One region of the Synechococcus sp. CC9311 genome, then DNA from elsewhere that is predicted to be linked to it. Evidence: predicted binding sites of a transcription regulator. Region 1 holds the regulator's gene; each other region holds the start of a gene.
What was found. The regulator NtcA, encoded in region 1, controls nitrogen genes in cyanobacteria. The targets are predictions, from matches to a motif close to GTANCNNNNGNTAC.
Positions count from the first base shown of each region.

Region 1 (3,956 bases):
AGGGCAATCGCCTTAGTCCTGCTTGCTCGAGAGTCCTGTGGTCAACAGTCCGCGACTCACGAGAATGATGGGTAGGGCTGAGGCTGACGGTCATCACATTCGCCGATGTCCGGCAAATCCGGATGTGGATGAATCTAGCGGTGAAAGTCGAATACACAAGTGTTTTGACACCATCCATGGTGTGCCTAACCAACTGGCAGGCTCAAAGCAACTCCGCACCGTGGCCTCATGACCGACACCTCTCGCAACGACGGACGTCGACCGGGCGACCTTCGACCCTTCTCGATCAGCTGGGATCCCATGGGATTTGCGCTGAGTTCAGTGATCATCCACAGCGGACGCACCACTGTTCTTTGCAGCGTTTGCCATCAAGAAGGAGTGCCTCGCTGGCGCAAAGATCAAGGGAAGGGGTGGCTCAGCGCCGAATACCGACTCCTGCCTGGATCCACTCCGGAGCGCCAAAACAGAGAGCTACTCAAATTGAGCGGACGCACCCAGGAGATTCAGCGTCTGATTGGCCGCAGCCTGCGCGCAGCCATCGATATGGAAGCTCTCGGCGAGAACACATTGAGAATCGATTGTGATGTGATTCAGGCAGATGCAGGCACCCGCACCGCTGCGATCAGCGGATCTTGGGTTGCGCTTCAAAGGGCCTGTGAGCGGCTTGTTCAACAAGGAGTTCTCAATACCAATCCTGTCCAATCGCAGGTGGCCGCCGTCTCCGTTGGCGTGATTCACAAACGCCCTTTACTCGACCTCGACTACAGCGAAGACAGCCAAGCCGATGTGGATCTCAACGTCGTGATGAACGGAGAAGGGCATTTGCTGGAACTGCAGGGCACTGCCGAAGGAGCTCCTTTTAGCCGTCACCAGCTCAATGACCTACTGGACCTCGCCGAGCCTGGCCTCAAAAAAATCATGGATGATCAACGCGCGGCTCTGTCCGCTGGATGAACTCCGCCTCATTACAAGGCAGCATTTCGTGTTCCTTGCTACACGGGCTGGGTGGGCTGATCCATAACATCTCGACAAATGCGCTGGGAACATGGCTGAGGTCAGCCGCGGCTTCAGCCGCTACGCACCACCAACAATTCGCCCGGCGGGCTCGAGCTTTGGAACCCCCGCGGTTCCATCAAGCCGCACTCTTCAAGACGTCATTCGGGGACTCGATGGAGCCAACTCCGAAATGGTGGAACGCGGCAAAACCATCTTTTTCCCCGGTGACCCCGCAGAAAAGGTGTACCTCATCCGTCGAGGTGCCGTTCGTCTCTCCAGGGTTTACGAATCCGGCGAAGAAATCACTGTTGCCTTGTTACGAGAAAACAGTCTTTTTGGAGTGCTGTCGTTACTAACAGGTCATCGATCCGATCGTTTCTATCACTCGATCGCTTTCACCAGAGTGGAGATGGTCACGGCTCCCGCTACATCAGTGCGGCAGGCCATCGAAGCTGACACCAGTGTGGGCTTGCTGTTATTGCAAGGTCTTTCCAGCAGGATTCTTCAAACCGAAACGATGATCGAAACCCTCACCCATCGGGACATGTCGTCTCGGCTGGTGAGTTTTCTGCTGGTGCTCTGTCGAGATTTCGGAGTGCCTGGTCAACGAGGCATCACCATCGACCTTCGCCTCTCGCATCAAGCCATCGCCGAGGCCATCGGGTCCACACGCGTCACGATCACTCGTCTCTTGGGTGATCTCAAGTCGTCCAGCCTTGTGGATATCGATCGCAAAAAGATCACTGTTCTCGATCCAATCGCTCTTGCCAAGCGGTTCAGCTGACCTTGCAGGTGAAGATGGAGCTCCCACCCGAACTCTGATTCTTCGTACTCCGTGACCGGCTGGTTCCTACTTCTCGCTCTGCTTGTACTTGGAGGCGTGCTCTCAACCCTGGGAGACCGCCTTGGTTCTCGCGTGGGGAAAGCTCGGCTGAGCTTGCTTGGGCTGCGTCCGAAGCGCACAGCCGTGGTGATCACGGTGTTGACGGGCAGCCTGATTAGCGCACTGTCCCTGGGACTCTTACTTTTGGTGAGTCGGCAGCTCAGGGTCGGCCTTTTTGAACTCAATGCTCTCGAAGCGAAATTGCGAAGCAGTCGCTCCGACCTCAAAACAAGCAAACGCGCTCAGAAGCAAGCCGGCAAAGAGCTCACAACAGCCCAACAGCGAGCGGCAGAACTGCGTCGCACCCTGAAGCCCCTCCAGGAACAAACCCGATCCCTGGAAGCAGAGCGCCAGCGCTTGAGCCAAGACGTGGATGCGAAAGATGTTGAGATCCAACGCACCGAACAGGAACTCTCGGCCGTGCGCTCGCAAATTCGCAGTGGCGAGAAAGAACTCAATGAACTGGAAGACACTCTTCTCGCTCTGCGGCGCGGAAATGTCGCCATCAGCAGTGGTCAGCCACTTACCACCGTGACCCTGAAGCTGGAACGCCCCGATCAGGCAAAAACGGTCATCGATCAGTTGCTACGAGATGCCAATCTTCAGGCCTATCAACAAGTGCTGCCTGGCCAACCGGTAGAGCGTCAGCTCCTGCTGGTTCCGCGACCCGATATCAAACGCTTGGAACAAACGATTCGCAAACCTGGCACCTGGGTTGTGAACATCCGTTCAGCAGCCAATGTGCTTCTGGGCGAAACCGTTGTGTACGCCTTCCCTGAAGTGCTTCCCAATGTCACGGTGACCAGAGAGGGAGAGATCCTGGCCCGCACCACCGTCGCGAGCAATGAGCGCAACCCTGAAGCCGTTCGCAACCGACTGAATCTTCTCCTTGCCTCCACATTGGCCGAGGTGCAACGACGCGGTTCTCTCAGCAAGGGTCTGCAGTTCGATGGCAATGCCATCAATGCGCTTGGCCAAGAGCTGATCGACCGCAACGGCGGTCTCGCAACGCTCGAAGCAGTCGCTTTACGGCGTAGCGAAACAGCAGATCCGATCGCCATCCAGTTGCGTCTCAGTCCATGACACGCGTCGTCGCCTTGGATCCTGGCCGAAGCAAATGCGGATTGCTTCTAGCAAACATCTCAACGAACACGGTGCTGAAAGCCATGGTGATCCCAAGCGCTGAGGTGCTGGATCAGCTGCGCGCCTGGATGGAAGACGATCAGGGGGAGAACGCTCAGATTGCTGATCTGGTGATCGGTGACGGCACCAGCAGCACGATCTGGCAACAACAACTTCCCACCAGCCTGAAGGTCCATGTCGTGGACGAAACAGGAACCACCCTGCGAGCCCGCGAGCGTTACTGGCAGTTGTGGCCTGCACGGGGCTGGAAGCGCTTGCTTCCTTTAGGCCTGCGCATCCCGTCTGGTGATCTCGACGCCATCGCCGCGCTCGTGATCCTCGAAGATTATTTAGATCGGCCGTTGCAATGGCCAGGTCCCGATCCCCTCAAAAACGGGCCCTCACGGTGAAGGTGTAATCACCACCGGGCTCAAGGTCATAGTCAGATTTCACAAGGAAGCGAAGGAGCGCGTCTTGAATCAACGCTCGCCCCAGGGAGGGCTCCACACTCAGCTCGCCTCGATCAAAAAACCAGCTGAACTGCCAATTGAAGCCTCCGGCCTGGACGTCTCCTTCCAAACATTGATCTGCAAAACTCTGGCGTTGAACCCGCAGATGGGCGGTGGTAACAGGTAACGCTGCCATCACTCCTCAGTGCTGGTAGGAGCCAGCTGAAGCCCATTGAGGTGATTTCCTGCAAGGTCGAGGCCTTGAAGCTGAATCCTCTCCAAACCATCCACGACCTCCAACAAAACCTTGTCGAGCAGGGGCTCCTCGTCACGACTGAAACTTCCAAGCACATGCGACACCGTTCTTGCCTTGCGCTCACTGGGGTTTTGCCCGGGTGCACCAATTCCAATCCGCAGACGCGCGAAATCCTGCGTTCCGAGATGCTGAATGGTGCTTTTGAGGCCGTTATGGCCACCGGCAGACCCACGGGCCCGCAAACGCAAAC
Region 1 is NC_008319.1:322,855-326,810, reverse strand. Features, by position in the region: gene SYNC_RS01535 (cob(I)yrinic acid a,c-diamide adenosyltransferase) at 1-94, opposite strand, end outside; gene rph (ribonuclease PH) at 229-954, shown strand; gene ntcA (global nitrogen regulator NtcA) at 1,046-1,780, shown strand; gene SYNC_RS01520 (DUF3084 domain-containing protein) at 1,832-2,962, shown strand; gene SYNC_RS01515 (resolvase) at 2,959-3,411, shown strand; gene SYNC_RS01510 (DUF3146 family protein) at 3,389-3,646, opposite strand; gene pth (aminoacyl-tRNA hydrolase) at 3,646-3,956, opposite strand, start outside.

Region 2 (3,956 bases), 890 kb from region 1:
AAAGATCCAGGGGCCAATAGCTCAAGTACGCGGTTCGACGCCTCGCTGGACTTGCGACAAATTTTGGCCCGAAGGGACTGGCGGCGTCCGCTTTTGATGTTGAAGATGTTGTTGGCTGACACGGACTTGCGTGCGGCTTGCGAAGATCTTCAGGGAAGTCTGCGGAACTCCGGGTGGAACTCCGGTATTTGTTTCGGTTTCACGGTGCTTTTATGTCGAAATGGTTCGTAAACAGCGTTTAGATCTCCACATGCTGACGTTGGGCTTGGCTGCATCCCGTCAGCAGGCGCAACAGCTCATACGCGCCGGCAAGGTCAGAGATCATCGGGGTCAGCTGCTCGACAAGCCAGGTCAAACCGTTTTGATCGATCTGGAATTGATTGTGGAGCAGCCTCCTCGGTTTGTGTCTAGAGGTGGTGAAAAGTTGCTAGCAGCGTTGGAGGCTTTCCCTGTCTCGGTGGAGGGGCGCACCTGTCTTGATGGTGGAATTTCGACGGGTGGCTTCACCGATTGCTTGCTGCAACACGGAGCCCATCGGGTTTATGGCATCGACGTTGGCTATGGCCAGACTGCCTGGAGTTTGCGTATTGATGAACGCGTTGTTCTCAGAGAGCGCACCAATTTGCGTCGACTGACCGCAACTGAGCTCTACGGGCCTGAAGATGAACTCCCCACTCTGGCTGTTGCAGATGTGTCGTTCATATCATTGTCACTTGTTCTTCCAGCTATTCGCGCCTTGCTGAAACCGCAGGGGAGTGAAGCATTGGTGTTGGTGAAGCCTCAGTTTGAGGTGGGCCGCGATCGGGTAGGTAAAGGTGGGGTGGTGCGAGATGGATTGGCTCACAGGGATGCGATTGCCTCAGTAATCGCTTCCGCACATTCCCTGGGCTGGAATGCCCTGGGAGTTGTGGGGTCACCGATTACCGGTCCTGCCGGCAACCACGAATACCTGCTGTGGTTAAGCGAGCTTGAACCACAACAGATCTCAGATGAAAAGGTTCGACAGGTAATTCAGGACACCCTGAAATCAGAGGGCTGAACTGTCACGATCGCCGGTGCGAATCCTTACGACCGTGTCGACAGAAGAAACAAAAATCTTGCCGTCGCCAATTTCTCCGGTTTTCGCTGCTTCCGCAATGGCGTTGATTACTGCCTCGACGCGGTCATCGTCGATCACAACGTCAACTTTCAGCTTCTGCAGAAATTCAACAGTGAATTCAGAACCGCGATATCGCTCTACTTGACCCTTCTGGCGACCGAATCCGCGCACTTCGCTTACGGTCATGCCAACGATGCCGGCATTAACCAAAGCCAATTTGACGTCCTCAAGTTTGAAGGGACGGATGACGGCTTCGACCTTTTTCATGATTTGTTGAGTGATCGTTCGCTTGAGTGTGTCAGGAATTGAGCTGGGATGACAGGGCCGGGAGAGGAGAAAGGTTCAATCCGGCGTTTGAGGCATCTTTAATAAGCTCATTGGCATTGGACCAACTCACCGTGGCAAGGCCCTCAGCGAGTTGGTCCCAATGGGACTTCTCGAAGTGAGTTTGAAGCCACAACATGCCGTGAACGCTCTCAGGCTGTAGACGGAGAGCCTGTCCCTCGGTAATCAGACTGAGATCCATTGAAAGCAAGTCCAACACACCCCTATTAGGCCTGAATTCCGGTCTATGAGTTGTACGTGTTGATACCAAATCAAGCAGCGCTGAGCTCCACTCAACAGTTGTGGAGGGCTGGCTTTAGGGTCAGTCGCTGGAGTTTTCCGTATTCGTTCAATGAGCAATCCCGCCACTGAGCTCACCAAAACTCCTCTGTATGGCGAAAGAGCTATCGCAGATGCGGAGTTGATCTGTTTCGACAACCCAAGGCCCGGGCGCCCCTATGAGGTGTCAATCGAATTGCCGGAATTCACTTGCCTCTGCCCCTTCTCTGGTTATCCGGATTTCGCGGTATTGCACTTGATTTATCAGCCTGGACCTCGAGTGGTCGAGCTGAAAGCGATCAAGTTGTACATCAATCACTTTCGCAACACTTCGATCTCCCATGAAGAGGTGGCGAACAAAATTCTTGATGATTTAGTGGCGGCCTGTGCTCCTGTTTGGATGCAGCTCGAAGCTGATTTCAACCCTCGTGGCAACGTTCATACGGTTGTGAGAGTCAGTCACGGGACTCGTCAACCCTGCTGATCAGTCTTGGCAATTCGGCAGCTAAGCCAGCGAGATTTCGATTGCAAAGTCCGCCAATGTGCAGCTTTCTGTTGGATGGCTGAAATGGTGCTGGGTCGAGCACGGCCCATAGCTGTCGGGTTGCGATCAAGCTGAGGCCTCCGCCAAGCAATGTGATCGCGAAACCTGCATAAACGAGAGGGACACCTGGGTCACGCTTAAGGAGCAGCCCGCTTGCAGGCATGATGTTTGCCACCCTCAGGGGAAGTCCTTTGATTTCAGTGGATGCTCCGCCAGGTCGGAGGTTGCCGAGCAGAGATCCGTCTGCATCGAACACCTGAACAGGGCCTTGTTCACTGCTTGTGCTCATCAGCACAGGTTCGGATCCATCCGGCCGTGTGGGAAGCACCAGACCCCAAATTTGTTCACCGAGTTCGGGAAAACTACGGAGGGGTAATTGCAGTTCAGGACTCTTGCCGATCTGCACGGTGATCGCAGCTAGCGACCAATCCGCTTGATAAACAGTCATCCCTCGATAGCGGAGCGGATGATTCACGCTGATCATGCGCTGCTCTGAAGGCCCTCCTGGTGGATCGAGCCTCAGCGTTGATCGGAATTGTTCGGTGCGTCCCGCTGGATCACGCTCAATCGCGAAGCGCTCGAGGGTGAGCGAAAGCCGGTTGTTGCCAGATGGATCAAGTAGGTCGAGAGCTCGGCCGGGCGCAAGGAAGCGTTCCAAGCGGTTTCCTGAAAGTGCTCCCCATGCAGCCCCGATTAGCAGCAGCACCAAGCCGGTGTGAACCAATAAGGGTCCAACCTTGCCAATCACGCCGCGCCGCGCCGCCAGGCGATCCTCATTCCTCTGGACCTGCCAGCCTTGCTTTTGAAGTTCCTCGCTCAGTGTGTCTAAGGCCGACTCACCGTTGGAACAGAGAATGGATTCGGCCAACGCTAACTTGCTCAGTTGCCTGGGTTGGCGGTAGTCAATCCAGCGCGTAGTGGCGAGCAGTGCTGGCCATTGACGACGCCAGCTGCACAAGATCAAGGCCAATCCCAGCCAAGCTAAAAGGCTTAAAAACCACACGCTCGAATAGATGCTGTCCAACTGCAGTTGCAACATCTGTTCGCCATTGATCATTCCGAGCCATGGGTCTGCATTAAAACGCTCGAGATACAAATCAGGCGCTTCGTTCTGCGGAAGAATGGTCCCAAGGGCGCTTGCTCCCGCAATCAGCAGAAGGAGCAGAATTGCTAATCGAAGATCCGAGAGCAGGGCGAAGAGTCGGCGCAGTGCAGGCATCGGATCAGGTCAATCTTGCTAACAACGTGAGCGTGCCTGTGGCAAGCAGGACCACCCCACTGATTGGAGGAACCCACCGGCCGATGGGCCGTAACGCCAGCAACCGTGGGAGTGAGGCTGCCAAGTTGCCCGCAAGGAGGAGAGGTAGCACTTGACCAATCCCGAAGCTTGTGAGCATCAGCACTCCAAGGAGGGGACGTCCCGTGCTGGCAATCCAGCCAAGTAGCACAGCCAGTACCGGAGTTGTGCAGGGTGAAGCAGCGAGCCCAAACGCCAATCCGGCTGCAACCGGGGCTAGCGGAGCGGGCACCTTGCTGGTCCAACGCATCGGGTCGGGTCCTGCGGGAAGGGGGATTCGAACCACGCCCAGAAGATTGAGCCCCATCACCATTGCTAGGACTGCAACAAGGGTTGGTACCAAACCAGGGATTTGACCGTAGATGCGGCCCAGCAATCCACTCAGGCTGCCCAGCACAACCAGGGCTCCCACG
Region 2 is NC_008319.1:2,040,394-2,044,349, reverse strand. Features, by position in the region: gene SYNC_RS10700 (hypothetical protein) at 1-122, opposite strand, end outside; gene SYNC_RS10695 (TlyA family RNA methyltransferase) at 221-1,039, shown strand; gene SYNC_RS10690 (P-II family nitrogen regulator) at 1,028-1,366, opposite strand; gene SYNC_RS10685 (hypothetical protein) at 1,398-1,625, opposite strand; gene queF (preQ(1) synthase) at 1,776-2,186, shown strand; gene SYNC_RS10675 (cytochrome c biogenesis protein ResB) at 2,158-3,465, opposite strand; gene SYNC_RS10670 (cytochrome c biogenesis CcdA family protein) at 3,470-3,956, opposite strand, start outside.
Region 2: the regulator NtcA is predicted to act here: its motif matches at 1,678-1,691, upstream of queF (preQ(1) synthase).

Region 3 (3,956 bases), 390 kb from region 1:
TTGGTGAGGATGGAGATAAAATTGCCAAGCCCCACTCTCTTCAGCATCCGGCGGACTCACAGCTGGTCCACGATGTATCACTAAGTCGCGAGCATTCGAGTCAGCAATAGTGACATCAAAAAAGCGAACAGATGGGGTATCGCGAAATCGCGTGTAAGGAATAAGCTCAAACATCTCAACGAAAAATTAGTAGTTAGCTTTAACGCCTATACCTCGTTTAATCCGTAGCGGATGCCACTCATCCACCCAAATAAGCCATCTCGGCATGATGGTTTACTGGCTGCTCTAACCCACGCTGCTCACTAAAACGGTCCGACCGTACAGACCACAACTCGCTCAGAGCGTTTTGCAGCAACGAATCTGCAACATCCTCACGAAGCCACTGACGCAAATCGGTGCCTTCACTGGCAAACAAGCAGGTAAAAGCTTGACCATCGGCTGTAATCCTTAAGCGGTTGCAATCGGAACAAAAAGGCTCGCTAATGGAGGCAATCGTACCCACAATCCCACCACCATCTTGATACGACCACTGCCGACTCGTCCCAGCAACGGGTCGACCAATAGGTTGAATCGGCCAATGGCGATGAAGGAGCTGAATCATCTCCTGAGCAGGCATGACCTGATCACGGCACCAGCCATTGCGATTGCCAACGTCCATATATTCGATCAAACGCAACTGCAACCGTTGTTGCCTGGCCAAACGCGCCAATGGAATCAACTGATCATCATTGAAGCCGCGTTGGATCACGGCATTGAGCTTGAGGCCGCCTTGCGCAGGATCAAATCCAGCAGCACGAGCGGCATCAATTCCAGCCAATACCCTCGCGAACAGGGCATTCCCAGCCTCAGGGCCAGAACGCAAACCTGCCATTCGCGCGATACTTGCGCCATCTACGGCATCCAAGCTGATCGTGATGCGATCCACTCCAGCAGCTCGCAACCGTCTCGCCTTGTTGTCGTTTAGAAGAGAACCGTTGGTCGTGATAGCAACCTCTTTCAAACGGCTGAAGGGGTGAGCAGCCGTCTGCCTTCCAAGCGAAAGGGCATCAAGAAGCGGCCAAAGGCGTTCGGTGAGCAAAGGTTCACCACCGGTCAAGCGAAGAGTGTGGGCACCTAATCGGCAAGCAGCAGAAATTAAGCGCAGCTGGTCTGCGGTCGTAAGTAAACCGGGCGGCTCAATACTTTCTGGACAGCAATAAGGGCAAGACAAATTGCACCGTGCCGTTAGCGAAAGCCTCAAAACCCCAAGGGGCCTTGCAAGACGATCAGTGACTGGCGAGGGCATCGTCATGTCCCAAACGGGGCAAGATCAGCAGGGCAGTTGGCATTACGCAAAAATTCTGCTTGGAAGCCAAGAGTCCGATACGGAACCCTTTCTAGCCATTTCATCCAACTTCGCTCATCGGCAGACATTTGAAATTTGATGCTGTCTCGGTAAAGAGAGGAATTGGGATAAATACCAAACAATGGCTGAAGGGTATGACCATCGTGAGCGACTACAGCCAAAGTGGGTTGTTCGTTCCAGGCTGCAATCAAGGCAACAAGGAGCTCAGTCTCCAACCAAGGCATATCAACAGGCAGTGTTAACCAGCCTTGGGCTTCGTCCTGATCGAACATGGCGAGCATCGCAGCAAGAGGTCCCTTCCCAGGGGAAGGATCTAACTTGCAATCCACACCCTCCAGTTTTGAAACAAGCGCATGGTGACTGGGGCTCGAACTCACGACAACTGCTTCAAGACCAAGTTGGAGGCACAAATCGACAGTGTGAGTCAACCAACAGCCTCCCTTTGGATGGGGGATCAAAGCTTTATCTCGGCCCATTCGGCGACTGGAACCACCGCAGAGGACACACGCCAACAGGGTGCCCACTTGTTAGAAACCCGTCTATAGACATCATCAATCGGCACATGGAACAGTTGTGTAGCGAATACGACCATTAGGCGACAGGCAATCCCTTTATCACTCAACTGAAGTCCTCAGATCAAGTGCCATTCCGTATCTGAGACAACCATGCAAATCACAATTGGATGGTTTAGTGAATGATCGGCTTGCATATGCGCCGTTTTTTGAATCCTGAGTGCGTTTTTTAAGAGACCGGGGTTTATTCCAATTTTATTAATTCCCCATGCTTGGAGAACTCTGGTCGTTCCAGGGGAGATACCGAACTCTTCATCTCACCTGGTTCGCATTTTTTCTGACCTTTGTCGTCTGGTTCAACCTGGCGCCCTTGGCTACCACCGTTAAGGCCGATTTGGGATTAACTCTCGGTCAAATCCGCACCGTTGCCATTTGCAACGTAGCCCTCACGATCCCAGCCCGCGTTCTGATTGGAATGCTCCTCGACAAATACGGGCCTCGACTGACCTATTCCAGCCTGCTGGTTTTTTCAGTCATTCCTTGCCTGATGTTCGCCTCAGCCCAAGACTTCAATCAATTAGTTGTTGCACGCCTGCTTTTATCCATCGTGGGTGCAGGCTTTGTGATCGGGATCCGCATGGTTGCCGAATGGTTCCCACCGAAAGAGATCGGTCTAGCTGAAGGAATCTATGGCGGATGGGGCAATTTCGGATCAGCGTTCTCGGCTTTAACACTTGTAGGACTGGCCGGATGGCTCTCGTTCTCAGGCGGCTTCGAGCTGCCATCAGGCGCTGTCCTTAATTGGCGTGGTGCCATTGCTCTAACAGGGATTATTTCTGCTGTATACGGCTTTATTTATTACTTCAACGTTAGCGATACACCTCCTGGTAAGACTTATCAAAAGCCTGAGCGAACAGCAGGCTTGGAAGTCACATCGATGCGTGATTTCTGGGGTTTGCTGGGGATGAATGTACCGTTTGCCGCCATTCTCTGTGTGCTTTGTTGGCGCCTACAAAAAGTTGGCTTCCTGAATGCAGGAACCTACCCACTAGCCCTAGGGGCTGTTCTGATCTGGTTTATCTTTCAGACCTGGGGAATCATTCGCACCAATCGTGAGCTAATCATGGGTACGAAGACGTACCCCAAAGAAGATCGCTACGAATTCAAGCAGGTTGCCATTCTTGAACTCACTTACATTGTGAACTTCGGATCAGAGTTGGCCGTCGTATCGATGTTGCCAACATTTTTCGAAACCACTTTTGATCTACCCAAGGCAACCGCTGGAATCCTTGCCTCCTGCTTTGCTTTTGTGAATCTTGTCGCTCGCCCAGCTGGTGGTCTGATCTCAGACAAACTCGGCAGTCGTAAGAACACCATGGCATTTTTAACAGGAGGCCTAGGGATTGGTTATCTCGTGATGAGCATGATCAAACCTGGCACGTTCAGCGGAACGACAGGGATCATCATTGCTGTGTTGATCACCATGCTTGCCTCCTTCTTCGTTCAATCAGGAGAAGGGGCTACGTTTGCACTTGTTCCGTTGGTGAAGCGTCGCGTCACGGGCCAAGTCGCTGGTTTGGTTGGTGCATACGGCAACGTCGGAGCTGTGACTTATCTAACGATTTTTAGTCTGCTTCCGATGTGGATGGGTGGGGGTAAAGATCCTTCACCAGAAATCATCGCAGCCTCCAATAGTGCTTTCTTCCAAGTTCTGGGGGTCGCTGGCCTGATTGTTGCTTTCTTCTGCTTCTTTTTCCTCAAAGAACCTAAGGGTTCCTTCGATGACTTACATGAAGGGGAAACAGCGAGTCCTGAATTCGCCAACAACTGATTCCATATACCTATTCATAACTGCAGTGCACCCGGCGTCATTGACTCCGGGTGTTTCTAAATACCTATCTTCAAATCATGGCAGAGCAAACCACATCCATTCGCAGTCAATGTCCTTATTGCGGAGTGGGGTGTGGTTTGGACTTACAACCACCAGCAAAAAAGGGGGAGGCCGTCAGGCGAGATGCAGATGGAACCCCCATGTGGACGGCTAGAGGAGATCGACAGCATCCATCAAGTCTCGGTCAAGTTTGCATCAAGGGGGCCAC
Region 3 is NC_008319.1:2,538,800-2,542,755, forward strand. Features, by position in the region: gene SYNC_RS13210 (hypothetical protein) at 1-174, opposite strand, end outside; gene SYNC_RS13215 (GTP 3',8-cyclase MoaA) at 239-1,291, opposite strand; gene SYNC_RS13220 (molybdenum cofactor guanylyltransferase) at 1,288-1,869, opposite strand; gene SYNC_RS13225 (MFS transporter) at 2,126-3,688, shown strand; gene SYNC_RS13230 (molybdopterin oxidoreductase family protein) at 3,766-3,956, shown strand, end outside.
Region 3: the regulator NtcA is predicted to act here: its motif matches at 1,921-1,934, upstream of SYNC_RS13220 (molybdenum cofactor guanylyltransferase).

Region 4 (3,956 bases), 400 kb from region 1:
CTAGTTGCCCGCGTAGGCATTCGAGATCGTCAGGTGATCCTGGAATGGGGTTGTGTTGAATGCACTTAAGGGTGTCGTTGATCTCTTGTAGGCAAAACCGTACGGATCTGGGAAAAATCGGATCAAGCAGAAGAAAACGGGCCACCGACGTGGGACTGATGGCTTGTTGGACGCTCTGCCGATACATCTGATAAGCCCCAGCGGAACGGAGAAGAGCAATCCATTGCAGCTCATCCAGCACGCCACCTACTGCGTTCGGGTCAGGCAGCAGCAGAAAGTACTTCACATCAAGAATTCTCGAGGTTTTATCAGCCCTTTCGATGAGCCGACCTAGGCGGCTAAACAACCAGGCATGATCGCGGCTGAGTGTGACGTCAGTAATGCCATAAAAAAGTTGGCAACCACGACGAATCGTGCGCAGTTGCTCTAAGTCTGGTTCTCTCCAAAGGACTTCTCCATCCTGAAGACTCCAAAAAAGTTCATTGATGTGTTCCCACATCTCTGTAGAGATCACATCGCGGATCTGACGGGCGTTCTCACGGGCATTAGAGATGCAGCTCACAATGCTGTTTGGGTTGTTGCGGTCAAGGAGCAGAAAACCCCTTACATCCTGTGGCGATCGACGTGGATAGCTTTGATCGAAAAGCTGGCGATCACCGCTTGCATCGATTAATGGCAACCAGGGTTCAGCATTGCTGCTGGGATTGTCTAAAGACATTGCTTCGCTTACTTCAAGAAAGCGAGAGATGTTTTCGGCGCGCTCCACAAAACGGTTGATCCAATAGAGGGAGTCCGCGACCCGGCTCAACACGGCATGGCCTCCCGATGTTCAACGGGTGCGTGATGATCGGTCACCACCCAGGTGTCTTTGCACCCGCCACCTTGGGATGAATTCACGACTAAAGATCCACGTCTTAAGGCGACGCGGGTGAGTCCACCTGGACTGACCCAGTTCCTTTTTCCGCGCAGAACATATGGACGCAAGTCCACATGACACGGATAGAGTTCACCCTCACTGAGAGAGGGAACGGTCGAGAGTTGCAATGTGGGCTGTGCAATGAAATTGCGTGGATGGGCCTTGATCTTCTCGGCAAAAGCCTCGATTTCGCTTGTTGATGCGTGGGGGCCGATCAACATCCCGTAGCCACCAGCTTCAGCGACTGATTTCACGACGAGTGAGTTGAGGTGTTCCAGCACGTAGGTCAAGTCATTTGGCTTTGAACAGAGGTAAGTGGGCACGTTGTCGATGATTGGTTCCTGGTCGAGGTAGTAGCGAATCATCTCGGGCACGTAGGCATAAATAAGCTTGTCGTCGGCAACACCTGTGCCTGGTGCATTGGCGATCGCTACGTTTCCTTTGCGCATTGCGTCCATGAGGCCAGGCACTCCAAGGACGGAATCTCGGCGGAACACTTTGGGGTCCAGAAAATCATCATCAATTCGTCGATAGATCACATCGATACGTTGTAATCCTGCTGTGCTGCGCATCCATACATGTTCGTTTTCGCAGATCAAGTCTCTGCCTTCCACTAGTGTGATTCCCATTTGCTGTGCGAGGTAGCTGTGTTCGAAATAAGCACTGTTGAAGACTCCTGGAGTGAGAAGAGCCACCCGTGGGGTTTCACTCCATGGGGCTAGATCCTGAAGTGTTCGTAGTAAATGGGAGGGGTAATCATCGATTGCTTGGATTTGTCGCCCTTCAAATAGACTCGGAAATAATCGCTTCATGACACGACGATTTTCGAGGAAATAAGCAACCCCTGAAGGGCATCGTAAGTTGTCTTCTAGTACTCGCCAGTTGCCATCCCCATCCCTGATCAAGTCCAGTCCAGAAATGTGACACCATCGTCCCAGAGGTAATGAAATACCTTGCATTTCTGGACGCCAGCCTTGGGAGCTTTCAACGTCTTCCCGTGGAATGACGTTGTCATTGAGGATATTTTGTGGTCCATAAATATCAGCCAAAAAATGATCAATTGCATCCAGCCGTTGCAGCAAACCCTCTTCCAGAATCACCCACTCTCGTTTGTGAATCAGTCTTGGTAATGGATCAAAAGGGAGGATTCGTTCGTCTGCATGTGCTCCTGAGCCGTTGATTCGGAACGTGGCTCCTAGGCGTCTTAACAGATTGCTGGCGCAGGCATGATTGTGTTGGAGCTCGGCCATGCCGATTTGGCCCAGCGAGTTGAGTAGAGGCTCCAAGTCAGCACGTGGGGCAGCCTGCTTTTTGCAGAAATACTCGTCATATCCATGCGATGGTTGGTATTCCTTGAACATCGCATGAATCGTTGTTTATCACTCCTATCCAATCGCTTTGAGCCCACCTTGGCAGGTGTTGTTTGCTACTGATTTCTAAATTGCTGCTGTAGAGCTGACTTTTGTCCTCTGCTCCTGATCAATTGTTTGAATAAATTGGACTCGAATACTTCTTTTTTAGGCCTAAGCGTGATTTGCCTGAGCCATTTGTAAGTGGTGTTAGCTTCAGCTTGAAGCTCTTGTAAGGGTCACTTCATTGTTGGCCCATTTGGCCTGTTTATGGTTTGGTTGTGCGTGCAGAAAGGAGTCTCAAGGTATTTCTGATCAAAATTCGTCCTTGTTGTTGCACTGATTCACCGAATCTCTCATTGTCTTGTCTTAATCGCTCGGGCCCATCCGGCCCTATGGCGCTCACGATAGTTTCATGGTCCTCTTGAATCCAGCGCTCGAGATTGGACCTGCTCAGTTCAAAGTGACATTGCAAGCCAACCGCATGTTTGGCAATTCGGAACGCTTGTTCTGGGCAATGAAGTGATGAGCCCAGCAAGGTTGCTGTTGGAGGAAGCTGGATGCGATCACCATGCCAATGCAGCACTATTTCACTGGGTTGTAATCCCTGTAGGAGTGGTTCGCTACTTGGCTTCGTGAGCCAATGAATGGATCCGTAGCCAACCTCTTTCAAGGGTTGAGGTGGTAGTCCCACCTGCAATGGTTGCACCCTGCCACCAGCAGCGACCGCCAAAAGTTGAGCGCCAAGGCAGATTCCCAGCACGGGATTGTTGTGTTGATGCCAACGAGTGAGCCAGTCCAACTCCTGTTGCATCCAAGCCAGCGACTCTTGATGTCGGTCTCCGACACTCATCGGTCCTCCGAGTAGAAGAGCGATTGTGTTTTTAGTGCTGATGGGGTCGGGGAGAGGCTCCCCCTGATCAGGGCGAATCGTGTGAATGCTCATCCCTTGCTCCAGTGCGATTTCCGCAACGAGATCAGGGCCTTCTCGATCGATGTGCTGCACCACCAGCAAGGTTGGGGTGGTTGTGTTCAAAGCAGCAGATAGCGTTGGGCGAGAGGCAAAACCTCCGCTGGTTCACAGGTTAGGAGCTCGCCATCGGCAAACACCTCATAGGTCTGTGGATCCACGCTCATGTTTGGTAGTGCAGAGTTGAGCTTCAGAGCACTTTTGCCAACTTCACGCGTGTTTTCTACGGCAATACAGGTGCGCTTCAGTCCAAGTTTGCTTTGGATGTTGTCGTTCATGGCCGCATCGCTCATGAAGGTGAGGCAACTGGGTGCAAGCGCTTTTCCGAAGGCAGCAAACATCGGTCTGCCGTGGACTGGACCAGGCGTGGGGATTGAGGCATTGGCATCACCCATTTGGGCCCAGACGATTGACCCGCCTTTGACAACAAGTTGAGGTCGTATTCCAAAGAATCCTGGTTTCCAAAGCACGAGGTCGGCGAGTTTGCCTGTTTCCACGGAACCCACCTGACTGCTGATGCCATGGGCGATTGCTGGGTTGATCGTCACTTTGGCGATGTAGCGCTTGAGGCGGTGGTTGTCGTTTCGGCTTGAGTCTTCTGGTAAGGCGCCGCGTTGAACCTTCATTTTGTGGGCTGTTTGGAAGGTGCGTGTGATCACCTCTCCCACGCGTCCCATTGCTTGGGAGTCGCTAGCGATGATCGAGAAGGCGCCTAGGTCGT
Region 4 is NC_008319.1:2,533,467-2,537,422, reverse strand. Features, by position in the region: gene SYNC_RS13200 (alpha-E domain-containing protein) at 1-811, opposite strand, end outside; gene SYNC_RS13195 (circularly permuted type 2 ATP-grasp protein) at 805-2,277, opposite strand; gene SYNC_RS13190 (type 1 glutamine amidotransferase) at 2,534-3,301, opposite strand; gene ureC (urease subunit alpha) at 3,298-3,956, opposite strand, start outside.
Region 4: the regulator NtcA is predicted to act here: its motif matches at 2,333-2,346, upstream of SYNC_RS13195 (circularly permuted type 2 ATP-grasp protein).